Regions from separate parts of the Metabacillus sp. GQ13 genome, predicted to be linked through region 3. Evidence: riboswitches for the same ligand, from Rfam matches in the RefSeq annotation. Region 3 holds a riboswitch; each other region holds the start of a gene.
The links. Region 3 has a riboswitch for ZMP and ZTP ahead of AC6CHR_RS24705 (DJ-1/PfpI family protein). Riboswitches for the same ligand answer to the same signal wherever they lie in the genome.
Positions count from the first base shown of each region.

Region 1: it holds a riboswitch for ZMP and ZTP, as region 3 does, so the genes downstream of both, AC6CHR_RS13410 (phosphoglycerate dehydrogenase) here and AC6CHR_RS24705 (DJ-1/PfpI family protein) in region 3, are expected to answer to the same signal.
Region 2: it holds a riboswitch for ZMP and ZTP, as region 3 does, so the genes downstream of both, AC6CHR_RS00780 (bifunctional 5,10-methylenetetrahydrofolate dehydrogenase/5,10-methenyltetrahydrofolate cyclohydrolase) here and AC6CHR_RS24705 (DJ-1/PfpI family protein) in region 3, are expected to answer to the same signal.

Region 1 covers NZ_JCAXET010000009.1:214,790-221,040, reverse strand. The annotation lists gene AC6CHR_RS13415 (cell wall hydrolase) at 1-213, opposite strand, end outside; gene AC6CHR_RS13410 (phosphoglycerate dehydrogenase) at 409-1,608, opposite strand; ZMP/ZTP riboswitch at 1,730-1,808, opposite strand; gene AC6CHR_RS13405 (hypothetical protein) at 2,179-3,195, opposite strand; gene AC6CHR_RS13400 (hypothetical protein) at 3,248-4,273, opposite strand; gene AC6CHR_RS13395 (hypothetical protein) at 4,560-5,123, shown strand; gene AC6CHR_RS13390 (alanine/ornithine racemase family PLP-dependent enzyme) at 5,712-6,251, opposite strand, start outside.
Region 2 covers NZ_JCAXET010000001.1:138,533-144,783, forward strand. The annotation lists gene AC6CHR_RS00775 (TIGR00341 family protein) at 1-661, opposite strand, end outside; ZMP/ZTP riboswitch at 1,405-1,488, shown strand; gene AC6CHR_RS00780 (bifunctional 5,10-methylenetetrahydrofolate dehydrogenase/5,10-methenyltetrahydrofolate cyclohydrolase) at 1,542-2,375, shown strand; gene AC6CHR_RS00785 (DinB family protein) at 2,729-3,271, opposite strand; gene AC6CHR_RS00790 (hypothetical protein) at 3,719-4,162, opposite strand; gene AC6CHR_RS00795 (DUF4306 domain-containing protein) at 4,559-4,864, shown strand; gene AC6CHR_RS00800 (glycine betaine ABC transporter substrate-binding protein) at 5,268-6,179, opposite strand; gene AC6CHR_RS00805 (ABC transporter permease) at 6,179-6,251, opposite strand, start outside.
Region 3 covers NZ_JCAXET010000036.1:3,473-9,723, reverse strand. The annotation lists gene AC6CHR_RS24720 (NUDIX domain-containing protein) at 457-552, opposite strand; gene AC6CHR_RS24715 (dihydrodipicolinate synthase family protein) at 842-1,669, opposite strand; gene AC6CHR_RS24710 (GNAT family N-acetyltransferase) at 2,010-2,492, opposite strand; gene AC6CHR_RS24705 (DJ-1/PfpI family protein) at 2,585-3,124, opposite strand; ZMP/ZTP riboswitch at 3,171-3,248, opposite strand; gene AC6CHR_RS24700 (hypothetical protein) at 3,422-3,832, opposite strand; gene AC6CHR_RS24695 (hypothetical protein) at 4,082-4,366, opposite strand; gene AC6CHR_RS24690 (hypothetical protein) at 4,489-4,938, opposite strand; gene AC6CHR_RS24685 (PspC domain-containing protein) at 5,037-5,225, opposite strand; partial or broken gene AC6CHR_RS24680 (transposase) at 5,350-5,600, shown strand; gene AC6CHR_RS24675 (hypothetical protein) at 5,968-6,114, opposite strand.

The sequences.
Region 1 (6,251 bases), on a different contig from region 3:
TGGTGAATGTTCTATTTTTTCTTTATTAAAAAAACGACCATCTATAATTTCAGTTTCATTCTGGTTTAACTGATATTTTTCAAATAATATTTGTAAAGTGTCACCTGTTTGTATAGTGTCTTCTGCTTCAGCACTTATTTTAGATATAGGAAAAATACTAAATGAACCAATTACTAAGGTGATCGTAGTAAATAAGATTACTATCTTTTTCATTTTGTAAACCTCCTGTTTATTTTATTAGAATAAATTCAGGGCCATTTACAAGACTAACAGGTTTACAAGGGTAACACATTAGTGAATTAATGGAAGTTTTTCCATTTGTGTGAAATCACAAATGTGAAAAAAGTCTCAACTCCATAAAGGAATTGAGACTTAAATAACTATTATTCATTTGTTCCATTAACAGGTTTAAATAATCCTGGTTGTAACGACACCTTCAAAATGTTGAATTTTCCCTTCTAGAGCAGGAATGATATCAGCAGTCACTTCATTGTCAATGTCAATCATCGTATATGCATATTCTCCACGACTTCTGTTTACCATGTCAGCGATGTTCAAATTATAACCTGATACAGCTAGTGTGATTTGCCCAACCATGTTCGGAACGTTTTCATGGAAAGCAACCAAACGTCGTTTCCCCGTATAAGGTAGGGAAGCGTTTGGGAAATTCACTGAGTTTTTAATGTTTCCTGTTTCTAAAAATTCCTTTACTTGACGAGCAGCCATGATCGCACAGTTTTCCTCTGATTCTTGAGTAGAGGCACCAAGATGTGGAATTGGAACTGTGTTTTTCATTTTCAAGACATTTTCATTCGGGAAGTCTGTAATATACTTACCAACTTTTCCGCTTTCAAGTGCAGCTTCCATATCCGTTTCATTCACAAGTTCTCCTCGTGAAAAGTTAAAAATATGAACGCCTGGCTTCATGATATCAAAAGTTTCTTGGTTAAACATTCCTTTTGTTTCTTCAGTAAATGGAACATGTACAGTAATATAATCTGAATTAGCAAACAATTGCTCAATCGTCATAGCACGCTGTACGTTGCGTGATAAGTTCCAAGCTGTATTAACAGAAATGAACGGGTCAAAACCAATTACATCCATGTCCAAATCTAGTGCATCATTCGCAACTAGTGCACCAATTGCACCTAAACCAATTACACCTAGCGTTTTTCCTTTAATTTCTTTACCAACGAATTGTTTTTTACCTGCTTCTACAAGCTTCGGAATTTGTTCTCCTTGACCTTCTAACGTGTTTGTCCAAGCAACACCAGCAAAAAGATTACGAGATGAAGCAATTAATGTAGCAAGAATCATTTCTTTTACAGCATTGGCATTAGCACCAGGTGTATTAAAAACTACAATTCCTTGCTCTGTACATTTGTCAACTGGGATATTATTGACACCAGCACCAGCACGTGCGATCGCTTTTAAATCATTACCGAGTTCAAATGTGTGCATGTTAAAGCTACGAAGAACAATTGCATCAGGATTTTCACTGTCATTATCGATCTTAAATTTATCCTTAGTGAAAACATTTAGCCCGCTTTCTGCAATATTATTTAATGTTTTGATTGTGTTTATTCTTTCTGTAATTAATGTGCTCATGTTATTTGCTCCTCGTTATCTATATTTTTTACATTCCCTAAATTAATGAATTTCTTTATTAATTTAAAGACGTTATGACTTTCTATCCTAATAAACAGAAAGAGGTAAGGAATACTTCCCTTACCTCTGCCCAGGCGAACGGCTACGACACTATGTGCTCCCTCACGGTTATCCGCGTTTCGCCAGTTACACATAGTCATTAGATTGCTTTTATTTTATCAAATTATTAAGAAATCTTCAACATCAATTTTTAAGATTATACATATCCATTCATTTAAGATATCTATACCTTTAAATATCTTGTTTTAATCGTTTCATATTCTTAACAACCAGTTTGTAGTGCTAAACAATATATATAAGAAAGACTGTTCCCCTAAAAAATGTTATCTTGGTAATATGAACTTTTTTATGTACTTAGCTGCCCTTTTCGCATAATTAGCTTATAATTTCACCTAAAAAATACAACGATCGATTTTTTTAGCTTTGAAAGCAACATACTTTTGAAAAGCCATTAGAAAAAACCGATGGGACTCCCATCGGTTCTATTTCACACAAAACATTCTAATAAATCTATACTTCCACAACTTCCAAATCTTCACTAGTTTCTGTTGTTTCTTCTGTTGTTTCTTCTGTTGTTTCTTCGGTTGTTTCTTCGGTTGTTTCTTCGGTTGTTCCTTCGGTTGTTCCTTCTGTTGTTTCTTCTTCAACTGCTATCATTGCATGAACTGCAGAATTGACAGATGCATGTAATTTCGCTTTTTCACTTGCATTCTCATTCGCCTGTGAATTTTCTTTGTTTGTCACGGATTTACTTACTTTTACTGCTTCCTCAATAACTTCTGATAGCTCTTCTTCAATTGCTTCTGGTTTCACTTCTACAACAGGTTCAACTTTTACTTCTGATTGTCCTTCTTCTGTTGCTGCTTCTTCAACTACTACCTTTGCATGTATTGCAGAGTTGGCAGATGCATGTAACTTTGCTTTTTCATTAGAATTAACACTTGCATGTGAATTCACTTTGTTTGCTACAGATTTTTTTACTTCTATTACTTCTTCTATAACTTCTGTTTGCTTGTCTTCAACAGATTCTGATTTCACTTCTCTAACAGGCTCAACTTCTGCTTCTGTTGTTTCTTCATCAACTGCTATCGATGCATGTACTGCAGAGTTGGTAGATGCATGTAATTTCGCTTTTTCACTAGCATTTTCATTTGCTTGTGAATTTACTTTGTTTGCTACAGATTTTTTCACTTTTACTACTTCTTCTATAACTTCTGTTTGTTCTTCTTTAACTGGTTCTGGTTTCACTTCTACCTCAGGCTCAACTTCTGCTTTCGCTTGTACTGCAGAATTAATTGAAGCATTTGCTTTTGCACTCGCACTTGCATTTTCACTAGCATGAGCTTTTTCTTTATTTACTGATGTTTTTGTTTGTGCTGCAACTTTATTATTATCTGAGATTTTCACTGTATTAACTTCTTTTGGAGCACCTAGAGCTGCCTCACTTATATGCCCTCCTACAAAAACTCCAACTGAAATTACTCCTGCTAATACAAATGTTTTTACTGCAATCTTATTAATTTTCATTATATACCTCTCCTTTTTTAGTCGTTAGTACCATTTAATACTACATACACGTCTATAAAAAAGGAGTTGCTTGAGGTGGTTGCAAAGGAGGCGCATTAACCCATTGATTTCGATATGCAAATTCCCTAGAATCGAATGGTTGGAGTTGCTTTTGTTTCAAATAATTCTCCGCTTCTAGCAAATATTTATCAATGATGCTAGTTGTATTTTGCCCAAATCCTGTCCGATCCTTTGATGAACCTTCAGGAATTTTCGTGTTGTATGAGATGGGCACAACCATAATGTCACTTGGATATTTTCCCTTATTAGTAGGGATATCTTCTTTTTTCTCTACGATCTCAGGTTCTCCGTTCTGAGAATTCGATTCATTATTTGATGTCACGTTTTTATTATCTACTACCATTGCCTCAGAAGAATGAATCTCATTGTTATTAGGCTTTGTCTTCTGCTTTGAGAATTTTGGTTCTGGTACCTGACTTTTTTCAGGTAATACATTCTTAACAGCCTTGTTCTTCCCTACTTCATCTGATTTTTGTGCCTTTTCACTTGCTTGATCTGGTACCTTAACTGCCTTTTGTGCTTTTTCACTTGCTTGATCTGGTACCTTAACTGCCTTTTTGGCTTTTTCACTTGCTTGATCTGGTACCTTAACTGCCTTTTTGGCTTTTTCACTTGCTTGATCTGGTACCTTAACTGCCTTTTTGGCTTTTTCACTTGCTTGATCTGGTACCTTAACTACCTTTTTGGCTTTTTCACTTACTTGATCTGGTACCTTAACTGCCTTTTTGGCTTTTTCACTAACCAGTACTTGGATTGATTTCTCTATCTTTTTACTTGGCTGTGCTAAATTTTCTTTCTCAGTCTTTTTATTTGCATAATTTGAGACATTAATTTCTGACTTTGCTTTTGTAACTGGAGTAGAATTCTCGCTTTTCACAGATTTAACTATTTCAATTGCTTGACCATTTTGTGTACTTGGCTTTTGAGTTAATTCACTTTTCTCAGCGAATGCAGCAGTAGGGAACAAGATGACCGAACTTAAAATAACTCCTTTTAACAAGAGTCTCCATACGTGCATAATTTCACCACCTTTCTATGAAATAGTGCATGAATTATTTCGACTATACAATTCTTCATAATTCGACTTTTTGTGTCCGTATAGAGTAATAAGAGTATGAATCTTCTGTGATTATACCCATTTCTTATGACCTCACAAAAATTCATAGCAGTATAGAAGAAAAATGCTAGAAGTAGTATTAATAAGTGCTTGCCTATTTTCTCTAATAATCAGGTTGAGGTATAATCCTCACCTTTTTATACAAGCTAATTTAAAGAATGATTAAATAAGCAAAAGAAGGTGCCTTATGAAAAAACGTAGTTTTCAAATAATGATTATTTTAGCAATTTGCTTATCTGCTTGTTCCCAACAAAAAGAGGAACAAAAAAATATGACGATAGAAGAAACTAAAAAAGTAGATTTACAAAAAGGTGAGGAAATCGTGGGATATTTCAAAGAGACTAATCTCCCAATTACCGATACTAGAATGTATTCTGAAGAGGATGATCCAAATGAATTGTTAGGAAGACCAGGTGGGTACATAGGGAAAGTGGATTTCATAGATTCGAACGTCGTAAAAAAGATTGTAGATACTGAAACAAAAGAATACAGTTTATCGGAAGAGGAAATAAAAGAAACCATAAATAAAGAATTTGGTGTTGGAAATGGTGGTAGCTTTGAAGTTTTTAAAAATGAAGCTGATGCAAAAAAACGATTCGATTATGTTACGACAATTTCAAGTGAATTAGGTGGTGCTTTTGTTGAATATGGTTACCTAGAAAAGAATATATTTTTAAGGTTATCCAAAACTTTAACACCAACACAAGCGGCTGAATATGAAAAGGTTTTAAAGGAACTAGTAAAACAATAATAATTAGATACCCTTTACCTTTTGGATTATTTGTAAAGGAATGAATCCTAAAAAAGACCAACGTCAACTGAAAGCACGTTTGGTCTTTTACATAGTCCAAGAGCACGATGATAGGCTACATTCGAAAGATATACTTATGACGAAAACAGCTTTTACTTATTTACTGTCGGTTACTTATTAATCAGATATGCCTCTTGAATGGTTTCATTTAATTTCCTCTGAAATTTCTTCTAATGGACGATTACGATTGTTTAAGTACTGTAGTCAATTACTTTACCCTTTTTCCATATCTTTTGGATATGAGCCCTATATAAAACACGCTTCACAATAGTTTATTTATTAACATTACCAAATATATTATGTGATACCTCTAGAGCTGTAGTTGTTAGCCCCTATGCTAAATGTAAATGTACAGAAGCGTAGATGCCAATGCTGGAGCAATACCAAAAGCTTAAATTAGATGTATCTAAACACTGATCATTTCAGATCAACATTCTTATGAAAAATAAAAAAATCCAGCCATAAAAGACCGGAAACTAACTAGCTATCAATCACATTGTATAATTATTTACTTATTAATACTCTTGCTTAAATCACATCTTTATATTGTTTAAATACATAAGGCGAGGTCATAATCGAAAGAAGGGCACCATAATTTAAATTGAATGAAACCTCGTCTCCCACTATTAAATGATTCTTTTTCGCGTCAAGTACAGTATGATCACTACTTGATCCAATGATATCGATATCCAATAATGGGATCAGCCCAGAAACGAGTACGTCTTGACTCCCAACCCCAAGAATTACTCGACTCATTTGGCCACGGTCTTGAAATTGCGGAAAGACTCCAAAGGCATTCTGACCTATTTCCCCGTAGGGAATAGAAGGTTTGATTTTCGATTCGATTACCTCCGTGACAAAAGTAAAAGCATCTGTATATAATTCTGGAATCGCCACTCGATTTAAGGTTTCACGCCCTAAATAAATTGATTCTCCCAACCTTAAGTTGTTTACTCTACCTACACTATTAGTCTCCATAAACCAGTTATAATTCGCTGAATTACCACCTGATATATATGATAGTGGAAGTGAAAATTTCATTTCAACATCTCTGGCCAGAGTAGATAG
Region 2 (6,251 bases), on a different contig from region 3:
CGGCTCCGGCTACGGTTGCAACAATAATATCTATAATTTGTACATTTGTTTGTGAAAGAAACTCATTGCTGTTCACTGGTAGATCAAAATAATAACCAAATAAAACAGCGATCGTAAATGGAATTGATAGACCAAAAAGAGACGTAATAATTGATTGTTGAGCGAGCTTTTGATCACCTAAAATAGAGGCAAATGAAATTCCTAGAATAGGGCCAATTGCTGGATCGATGACATTCGCACCTATAACAAAACCAGGACTGTTTTGGATGATCCCGACTGTAGCTATAATTGCAGCAAAAATAGTAAACCAGGTAAAACTAGGGTTAATCTTACCTGAGGAACGAACAATTTCATATAATTCATGTTTACTAGCTCGCTCAAGTTCTTTTGTATCATTTGTTTCATTTAGCTCATTATATTCACTAGGGAAATATGCTTTAACGGAAAATAACATGATTTGAAAATCATCATTTTTTTTAGACGCTTTTTCTAGATAGTTTAAAATTTTTTCTGCGTCTTCTTTTTCAACTAAAATTCGAATAAGTTTATTATTGTCTTTTACATTAGTGATCCAATATGAAACGATAGGGAAATTATGTAAAATACTATTTGAAAATTCAAAATTGCTTGGTGAATATACTTCTATCAACTGTAACTCCATATTCATCCTCCAGAACCAAGTCTGCCATTTCTCAATATTATTTATTATTCACCTTTGTTAGATGTAATAATACAAAAGAACTAATGGAACCTCCTTATACCTTTTCTTAATATTTAGAGGGAAAGCATAAATCATCACCTAGTTTTCTTTTTTATACCAAAGTGATCTCACTCTTTCCGAAGATGTATTTTGTAACCTAGTAGTTCTAATAGATATCCTCATACGTAATCCCTGTTGGATTGAGCAAGGATTTCACCAAATCATGTTAGGTTTTTTCGGTGTCAATGGCCCGTAACCCTTCCTCTATTTTCTACCGAACGTTTTAACATACGATGCACCAATCTGCTTCTGTAAAATGTGATGAACCAACTCGTTTAAGATTTTAAAAGGTTTCCTAATAAAAATTGTTTTTCAGCTTTATTTAGTTTTCTATTTACAATTTTCTGAATCTCATAATTAAAAGAATCCGTCCGCCCCTACCACTCACTGTTAATTACTGTACCATCTAAATCAAATAATACACCTCTGAATCTACCTACATCATTACTCAACTCAACCTTTCTCTTTTTGTCTAAACTCTGATTTAAGTTGTACCTATTCAAACAATGGGTAAGAAATTCCTTTTCCAATAAAGCTGCAACCTTTAATGAATATTGAAAAGTGCATGATAACACTTTTCATATTAATAAACACCTTTTTTATTGACATTAATCCCCTTTATGTTATCTTGTTCTTATATAGGAGATAGGCACAGTAACTGACGACATTTGTGGAAATGACCACAAGGAAGCTGTGTTTTATAAGGTCGGGTCGTCTGGGCAGAGATAAGGATTATAATCCTTATCTTTTTTTTATTATATTATCAGGAGGCGACGACGTTATGGAAAAATTAATTTTGGATGGGAATATCGTAGCGCAAGAAATGAAAGATAGCTTGAAAGAACGGATTGATATTTTAACAAGTAAGGGTACCATACCCTGCCTTGCAACGATTTTAGTTGGTAATAATCCTTCTTCAGAAACATACGTAAGAATGAAAGGGAATGCCAGTAAGAGAGTAGGTATTAAATCTATCCGTGTCCAATTGCCTGAAGATATAGGAACGAAAGAGTTGTTAAATGAAATTGAAGCACTAAACAATGATAATTCTATTCATGGTATCCTTTTACAACATCCCGTTCCTTCACACATTGATGAGCGTATGGCTTTTGAAGCAATTGATTTACGAAAAGATGTAGATGGTGTTACAAGTGCAGGGTACGGTCAAACAGCATTAGGCTTTGGAAGATATCCCTCATGTACACCTGCAGCAATTATGAAAATTTTAGAATACTATCAGATAGAAATTGAGGGAAAACATGTAGTCGTAGTTGGTAGAAGTCCAATCTTAGGTAAACCAGTTTCGGCATTACTTCTCAATAAAAATGCGACTGTTACAACGTGTCATTCCAAAACTTCCAATTTACCCACAATATTAAAACAAGCAGATATTGTTGTAGCAGCGGTAGGAAAGCCTAAATTTATTCAAGGAAACTGGTTAAAGGATGGTTCAGTTGTTTTAGATGCAGGTTATAACAAAGGAAATCTCGGTGATATTGATTATGAGACTTGCTATAAAGTTGCAAGTGCAATAACCCCAGTACCAGGTGGCGTTGGTCCAGTAACAATCGCTACATTGCTGAAACATACGGTTGAATCAGCAGAAAATGTCTAAATTTAATTTTAATTTTGCTTGCTCTCTCGTTACGTAATAACCTTTCATTTTTTTCTTGAAGTATCTCTTTTTAAACAGAGATACTTCAAGAAAAGGATAGACAATCTAAAAAAACTCCACCCTTGACTCCAAAATAATAGGTGAATTTCAAATTCCCTTAACTAATGTGGTCTGAATAACTTAAAATCGATTGTTTATATTTCATATTCATATATCCTTATATTATCCTAGGAGTTACCAGAGGTTTTAGAATAACAATTTAAACCGCTCACAAAAAGGACTTTCTAATTTTGTCCTACATATAAAAAAGCAATTGATCATTTTCAGTATTAGAATAACACGACTAAAGTCATTTAAAAGATAAAATATACATAATCCGTAGGTACGCTTCGTTCACCTTGTTGATGAAGCATCGCTGACACATTACCACGATGGTAGGTTCCATGATTCACTACATGGTGAATAAGATCGGCAAGTATGAACTCACTACGACCATATTCAGGATGCTCAGTAATGATAATTCGATCTGGATCATGCTGCTCAGAAAAAAAACTGTAAAATTCTTCTGAAAGTGCATTATAGAACGCTTCAAGTTCATCTATTGACGCCCCTGATGCTTCTGACTGTCGACGTTCAACTTCTCTAACAGTATCATGGAAACTTCTTTCTTTCATCGTTTCCAGCCAGGTAATATCTGTTGCGTAAAGGTGAATCAGAACATCTGAGATAGATGAGAAAACACTTTTAACAGTCTCGTTATACACACTTTCAGGTAGTTGCTTTAAGTGTTGGATCACTTGTTGGTTAGCCCAAACGTGGTAATCGTACATTTTCTTTGCTCGGTTATTTTCCATTAGCTCACTCTTCTCTGTTTTAATTTGTTTACCTTTTATCAATGGATTTCCCTATAGCTCTATTCAACACAATAATTTTTTATCCTTCTTTCTGGACTTTTTTCGTCCAACTGTTTTGTATAAATTTAGTAGAATAATCAGTATCCTCTAAGGGGAATTCACTTAAAACATGCGATGTTTTTCCCACATACACTCAAAAATGTAGACCAGGTATATTTCCCCTGCTCATTATTTGAATAACTAAGGGTTGATTTGTTTTCTACTCTTTCTTACCTTTATTCCGCCAAATAGAATAAAAAAATCCCTCCATTATCACAATAGGATTTTTGATCAAACTTTTATAAATTATCATTTTTATCCAAAATATATATCGTTCATCTTTTTTCAAAACGGTGCAATTTTATTACAACCGGATAAAAAGATACACCAATGAGAAAAAACCACCCTTTAAGGATGGTCCTCAAATTACTACTACTTTTTCTTTTGGATTTAATATGGGTACGGAAAATAAGGATACGGATAGAAATATGGGTACGGTCTTAAAAATAAAAAATTTAATAATGGGAAACGGAATCGACGGAATCGACGAAATCTCCTTCTTCCATAGCCATATTGCCTATTTGTACCATCGTTTAACTCTTCTTCATCGATTTCCTCTGGTACTAACATTGTCACGTTATTTTCGTCCATATCTGTGATAATACCTTCTATATCTGATCCATCTTGCATTTTTGCTTGAACATGGTAGTTCATATACTCTCTACATTGTTTTTTTATATCCTCGTGCATAGGTTGGTATGCTCCCTGAACCCCAGTTGGATACATTTGATTAGGCATACTCTGAACATCTTGAGGATACATATTTTCGTTCCCTTGATTCGGATGATTGCCATGCTGCACTCGATGAACGTTAAGTTCATAATTATTGTACATTTATATCCCTCCTCTACCTCCTTAAGGTATGCACCCATCTAGAATTAGGTTAATAAATATTTATCCGAAATGTTATCTTAAACACAAATTTCTTGAGCAATCGGAATGAGTTGTTTCTATATGGGGTCCCACCATCACAATGCGGAAAATAAGGAGTTACAACTTTAATAAAATCTCTCTATATAAAAGCCTAATTTCTCTTCTACAACTACAACTTTGAAAAATTAAGGGCTTTAGTTACTACACATAACCGCACTATTATTTAAATTGAGCATCTATAAGAAACTTGGTGAATTATTAAAAATTTTCATTAAATCCCTTAATAATGTTTTCCATTTAAATGATATAATCTGTTTATAATAACATAAACAAACCATATAAAATGAGGTGAGTAGTTTGGCAAAATTATCAAGAGTCATTCTTTTTCTTGTTATGATACCTACATTTGCGTATAGTTTCTTTGCAACATCTTGGACAGGATCGTACATTATGCTTGAAGAAGATTGGATGACACATATTGTCTTTACTCCAAAGTCTTCAACTGGTCCAGAGCAAATTTATGAAGTTGATAAGTTTCTGTTCGCGTTTTCTATCCAACCATTGTTAAGTGTAGTCTGTCTCTTATCTTTCTTGATACTAATTGGGATGATTATTTATTGGGTGATGAAGAAGTTTCATTCTCAAAAAATGATATATGTATAAAAATTCTAGTTTGTATGTATAATTGAATTTGTGCTAAAGTGGTAGGTTACTAGAAGAAAAATGTAAGTTTACTGTAAAGAAAGGATAAAAAAAGTGATTGATTTCATTTTATCCATAATCCCCCGCTCTAATAGTAGTAATTGGTTTAATCATGTATTATCTAGGTAATTCCCAAAAATCAAACTTAAAGGTGTAGGTTGGATTTATACTATCTTTAATAGTTCTTGAATCACCTAATTTAGGGGTTTATTGAAGGATTTATGACTGGCTTTAGTGACTAAATTAGTAAACATTTATCGATTTCCTTTTAAACTACATATATTTAGAAATAAAATAACCGCTCAGAGTAAAAACTCTAAGCGGTTATTTTTAAATCAGTATGGAACTAAATGATTTAATATCATTACTCTTTTAAATCCTCGATTGAATCAATATCCATATAAGCTGGAACAACTAATCCAGTTTTAGCACCTTCAAGGTTTGGTCCTAGGTCTTCAAAATCGCCTTCATACTTTTCATATTGATCAGCATGAGTTAATGGTAACCAACCAGCGATATGTGCATCTACACTTCCATCAGCAACACCAGCCCACATTGGACCTGCTTCTACTTGACTGATTGTTACTTCATATCCAAGGTCTTGAAGTACTTTTGCTAGAACATTCGTACTTGCAATTTCACTATCCCAAGCAACATATGCAATTTGTACTTCTTCTCCATTACCTTCTTCAGCACCTTTAGTCCACTCTGCTACTCTATCACTGTTTTCTTCTACCCAGGCAGCAGCAGCTTCTTCAGCTTTTGTACCTTCTTGGATACTACTCATTATTACACCCATTTCATCGGGTGACCAGTGAAATTGATCTAATACCTTGTGTACACCTGGTAGATCGTCTGCTAATCCATTACGTGCAATCGAATTAATATTTTCTGCTTCTCCAAATACACCATTCGGATCTTCTAAATACTTTAAATCAAATTTTGAGAACATCCAATGTGGAGTCCACCCAGTAATTATAATAGGTTCTTCTTTATCATAAGCTTTCTTTAAAGATGCAGTCATTGCTGCGCCAGAACCTTCAATCAATTCCCATTCTGTTAGCTCATAGTCTTCAATAGCTGCTGCAGTTGCTTTCGTAATTCCTGCACCTGGATCAATTCCTGTAATCTTGTATTCTACTGATTCACCAACAGATGCTGTGTTATTACTAGAATCAGATTCATTTGACCCACTGCTTTCCTCACCACTACTACAAGCTGCTAAACCTACTGATAAACCTAATGCCAATGTTACTTTTGATAATTTTGTAAACATTAAACGGTTCCCCCTTTTTTACTTTTCCCGATATTTTGAGTAATTCTATCTAAAATAATCGCAATGATTACG
Region 3 (6,251 bases):
TTTTTATCACTAAAAGTTTGCAATATCTACATAGATACCATAAACCCCATAAACTCTATGATATTTTTAAAAATCAGAGAATATTTGACGACTCTCATCACAATATTTACTTTTCAAGTCACCTTTAGTTGAATTAACACTAACAAGAACGCCTTAAATTTAGAAGTCTTGTTAGTAATGTTCTTATTTTATATTGGGTTGGCATTATTTAAAATTAGTTACTTAGCTATCTATAAACTTCTGACTAAATATACTTTTCACGAAAGGGTTTACAGATAGATTTTCTAAATTCTGAACGTCAAACCATTTCGCACCCAATGAATCTTGACCATCACCATCTGTTACATATGACTTAACTTGTCAACACTACATCATAAATAATCCCTATGTGATGCATTTCCTCTAATTCAGCATTCTGAATAGGATAAATTAGTGTGTATGACAATGAAGTTCTTATTATTCCATGCAATTCTGTATACCTGATTCTTCTTCAAATTCTCTAATTAGTGTCTGGTAAGGTTCTTCACCGAATTCAATTGACCCACTTGGCAAATCCCATTTTTCTTTAAGTGTCTTTTGGCCTTTTTTATTAGAAGCACTTTATCGTTCTTCACCCAAACACCCTATACTCCAATATGAGTATATTTCTGCATAGCATAGCCAACGCTTCCTCCACCATTACGAAAATATATTTTTATAAACTCTTTTGCTCTTACTATCCGTACTGTCTAAGTAACGGTACCTTGCCTAATTTAAAGCGAGTTATACTAAACGTGTTCAGAAATCGCAACCTACATAATACATGTTGAGATAAACATTTTAGTAATCAGCCACTATCTAATTAAATATTTCCTATTGGACTCCTGCAAATCCCCATTGAAATACCCTTACGATTAATGATTTTTTTCAGATTCACAATAGCATTTCCTTGATAAACTTGTTCCATAATATTTTCTATTTTTTCGTTTTCTTGTTTACTTACTTTTTGCTTCATAAGAATTTTTTGAAACCATTGCCTAATTTCTGCCGGGGAAACATTCCCAGCAATGGAAGAAAGGCGATCATATCCATGTAATACTTTTTCTTCTAAATCCACTTCTCCACCAGCATAAAAATATAAATCATTTTTATGCATACCGCTTTTTATTCGTTCAACTTTTTCTTTATTGCCTGCATCTTTTATTCCAACCACTAAGTCTATCTTACTTAATAGAATAATAGTCTTCTCTGATAAATCAAATCCAGTTCTTTTTGGATTGTTATATAAAATTGTTGGTTTATTACTAAGGTGCATAATTCTCTTTGTATAAACGAATGCTTCTTCTTGTGTCGGTATAACATACGGTGGATACCCAAGCATGATACCGGATATTTTTGTCTGACGAATCTTTTCAGCTAATTCCTCTGACTCTTTCTGTCTAATTGAAGCCACACCAAATATAATTTCCATATTACTAATGAGTTCTTCTTCCAGTTCTAAACCGTTTATTATTTCAATTTTCTCTTGAATGTTTAAACTATGCTGTTCTCCAGTAGTTCCAGAGACGAGAACAGATTTTACTCCTTGTTTATAAAGGTCTCTTATATGGTTAATTGTCCCTTGAGTATTTAAAGATTCATCTTCAAAAAAAGCTGTTGGCACGGCAATATGAACTTTTTCTGTCAGCATTATGTTATCCCCTTTATCCTTTTTATCTACTTAAAATAAACTAACCCTATAGCCATCCATGCAGCAGAAATATCGTGGCTGCACCACAGAGAATGAAAATATGTCGAACTGTCCATACTGAATCTTAATCCAGTCAATCCAATCCATAGTTCCATTAATTACGGCTTACTCTATTTTTTAAAACGAATGAGATGGGTCTACTTTGATGTTGTCATTTTTCGGAGTTATAGAAGTTAATTTTCATAGTAGTTGAAGAACGATACAAAGTTTCACAAACTTACTTTTTAATAGAAAAAGATGTGATAACAGCATTTACTCAGCAACTATAAACCTCATTGACTTAACAATCTATTGTCGTAATAAATGTTACACGATGATAATCAGGAATGAAAAAGTCTCTATCGAAGCTAACCAAGTCAAACCCTATATTTTGATAAAAGTATATAGTTGATTCATTTCCAGGATGACCTAATGTATAAAGAATGACTTTTTTTCCACCTAAGTCTTTGACCCTCATACAAATTGAATGTATTAATGCTTTTCCGATTCCCTTTCGCTGAAACTCCTTCTTTATAACAACTCCAACTATTTCATAAAAACCTGTTACATTATCAAAAATATATCCTGCATGACCAATTATCTCATCAGTTTCCGTACAAGCAACATAATAACCATTTATGTCACTATCGGCTTTTGGATTTAAGAAGTTACTCCAACGTGTAGAGTATTTATCTATAATTAACCTTGGGAACTGTAAAGGATGTTCTTCCATAACTTTTTTAACAGCATTTAGGTCCTTGTTTTCTAAAATTCGAATGTTCATGTTTATCCTCCCTTATATACTACTAAACACTAATAACTAAATCTTCCAATCGTACTCCATGAGATTGGCTGCCTCCACTGCTCTTTCTTTCCCTAATAACTTCCCAACAACATACCAGGACATATCGATACCTGCGGACCCCCCGCAGATAGAATGATTTTCCCATTATCTATATATCGTGAATTCTCTATTATTTCGGCAGATTCAGGAGCAACCTCCCTTAATTCATTAATAGCATTTCGATTTGTTGTTAGCTGTAATTCGTCTAATAAATTTGCTTGAGCTAATAATAAAGCCCCTGTACAAACAGATAAAACGAGTTCAACTTTATTCAAAATTTCATTAATCCAGTTGATGATTTTTTGATTGTGCATTTCTTTTCTTGCACCCCAACCACCAGGAATAATTAGTATGTCGGGAGTGGAGCAATTATAAATTGAGTAGTTAGAGTTTATACTTAGGTTCCCTAATGCATTAACAGGGAGTTTTTCTTCAGCTACCGTATATACAGAAACATCCGTTCCTCTTTTACTCCCTGCAAGAAACACTTCATACGGACCCGTAAAATCCAAAATTTCAACATTTTCATAAATCAAAATTACTACTTTTCTTGACTTTTTAGCGTTTTTCATCCAACCTTCCGCTATAAAACAATAAAAAAGTATTTGGAATATCCAAATACTATGCCCAGGCGTGCGACTATATAGTATGTACTCCCCCGTGGTTTGCCACATTACGCCAGTTATACACACCAAGATTCTACTTTAATTTATTTTTATCACGCTTTTCTGAATAGTTAAAGTATATGTTGTCTTCAAATTCGATATTGAACTAAATTTTCCCGTTGAATAAGGAAATAAGTATTGAACTTCCTTTGTAGGTCTTGTCCAATTTTCTGTGGAAAAGCTAAAGAAGAATATTATTGACACTCAATATACAAATTCCTTAATATCCATTTTAAGTTTTCCGTTCTCCTTAAAACCAGTTATTTTTATATTTGCAAAACCAGAATAGCCTCTTTCGATGTAACCAGCAATATATTCTGTATGTATATTACCTTTTTTATCTTTGTATTCTAATACCATAGCTGCTTCATCAAAATCTTCATTAGAATTTTCCCCATGGCTAATATTAAATTTATATCTCTCTCCTGGTTTTAAAGTTGGTATCTTAACATCTGACTTAATTTCATCATAAGTTATATATAATCCTGAAATCTCTTTATTCGTTTGATTTTTCACCTTAATATCAACGCCAACCTGAAAAAGAAAATTAATGATAAATATTACTAATGTTACTGGGATTATTAAAGACGCTAACACAATTAATATTTTTTTCACCATTCATCTCTCCTAATACTAGTTTATTAAACAAAAGGTACAACCTTTTTCCCCTACACTCTAAATTAACGAAATTAAATATAAAAAGTTTGATTCTTGCTCAACTATCCTGTCCCTTTAGTTGAATTACGATAAAGAAAAAAAGCTGCCATAGTAACCCATTATTTTCTTAGACTCTTGCAACCGTTAGTTATACATAAAGATTTACACAATAATTGCAGATTATATAAATGATGCATCAATAAGATATTATTTTTTATTTTTCAGTTCTAAAAGTATAGGTGCTACATTTAGTAAGATAGAAACAATTGTCAGAAACCATAGCGCCTTTTCCATAGTAGGTACAACATCCAATAAAGCCGACCAATCTTCACCTTTTACCCAATTAGATAAGAGGCTATGTTCTGCACAGAGTGTCAATGCTGTAAATGATAATCCCATTGCCATCGCAAGTTTATAATCTTTTCCTGTTTTATACATAAAAAGATTTATAAAAGTTGCTACTATAGCAATAAGTCCTAATATTAACCACATAATTATACCTCCATTATATTTTTATTTAAGGAACATTTATCTACAAATATATATATAAAAGTCCAGTTATCTTATTTCGAAATCTGGCCCGTTAGTTGAACAACGTAAATAGATTTGTAAAATTAACGGTTTAAAAGTGATGAAAAATCATTAAAAGTATTTAATACATCATCACCTAATGGATGAGCAAATTCTTGAGTTTTTAAAGGCAATATTCCTTCCTTTTCAAGTTGTTGCAGATACTTTTGAAATTCTGTATCAATAACTTCGATATACTCTTTTAGCTTAAATTGATATTTAAATATACCATCTGGATAATAGCTTATATGTTCAATAAAAAGGTTTGTACTATCACTGGAAAATTTATAGTAATCAGAGTTTCCGTGACAATAAAATTCTGCCTCACTGATTTCTCCCTTATATAAAGAGGAAAGAGTTAAGAAAAAATGTGGGATTGCTACAAAACCTATACCTGATTTAAAACTAAATAACTGTGTGTCACTCGAAACGTCAAATTGAATATCTCCACCACTGAAACGGATATCAATAAAACATTTATAGTTAGAATCCATAAAATCCACCTCCATTAACACTTTTTCTTCACCTAACCTGCCTCTTTCATTCAAAAAGAAAGTACATTATCCATCTTGAAGTAGTGCTACCCGTTAGTTTAATATAATGACGGAGGTCTATCAGCCATCGTATTAGCAAGAATTAAATATATTAGTATATTAGCACCAGGTAATAAAATAAATATTATTCTTACCGCCAAAGAAGATACACCGAAATACTCAGCTATACCTCCACAAACACCACTTATAGAATTATCTGTTGAAGACTTTTTTAACTTATTTTTCAATTCAATTCCCTCTTTCTTATCAGAACCTACCTTAAATAATACCATATATTGGATAGGTTACACTGAGTTGGAGAATTAAAATAAAGGCTAGTAGAATAATACACAACAAGTGAGGAGATCTACTATGTCTATAAAGAGGAGAACATTTACAACTGATTTTAAAAAGCAAGTGGTTGCTTTATATGAAAATGGGAAAAGCCGCCAAGATATTACCAGTGAATATGAATTAACTGCGTCCGCTTTAGACAGATGGATTACGCAATTCCAACAGTCGAAGCCCTGTAGAACAAGAATTGATCGAGTTAAGAAAAAAATAAGCAGCTAGAAATGGAAGTCGATATTTTAAAGCAAGCCGCGCTGATCATGGGACGAAAATAGAAGTGATTGAAAGAGAAATCCTCAAACCCATTCCACCGTTCGCTGTTACAATAATTATTTTCCTATTCTCCCGCTTTTCCCCCATTTTTTCTACAAACCATCATGTTTTTCGGGCTTTTCCACGTTTTTTATCGAGTTAAAAAAGATTTTTTTTATCTTTCTTGTTTCTCATTTGTTGATATGTAGGGATTGGCGGGCTTTTTTTCACACTTTTTTGTACAATCTTTATTCCAGCTGTTGATAAGTTGTGGAAAAAGTTTTTTTGTTTTGATAATTTCTATTCTTTAGTTACATTTTAAAGTTATTTTCGCAACGCACTTCACGTGTGTTGTCATCGGCGGTTGATAGCTTTACACTTAATATCCTAATTTTGCGTGAATGTATTCTCTCTACTTCCTGAAGTAATACAATGAGTCATATCGAACATGCCTTTTCTATCATGTTCTTGGAAATCTTTCAACCACATTTCAAGAATTTGATAATATGAGTCTTGCACTAGTGCTTTTACCATGATATCTTTCCTCACTATTCAATTCTATTTAAACTAACAGTTCTCAAAGGTTGACAAGCATCTGTACTGGTTCACTGCCACCCAAACGTAATTTACACTTTCCTTTCTTAATTTAAAAGTCCTTTTATTTTCAGCCA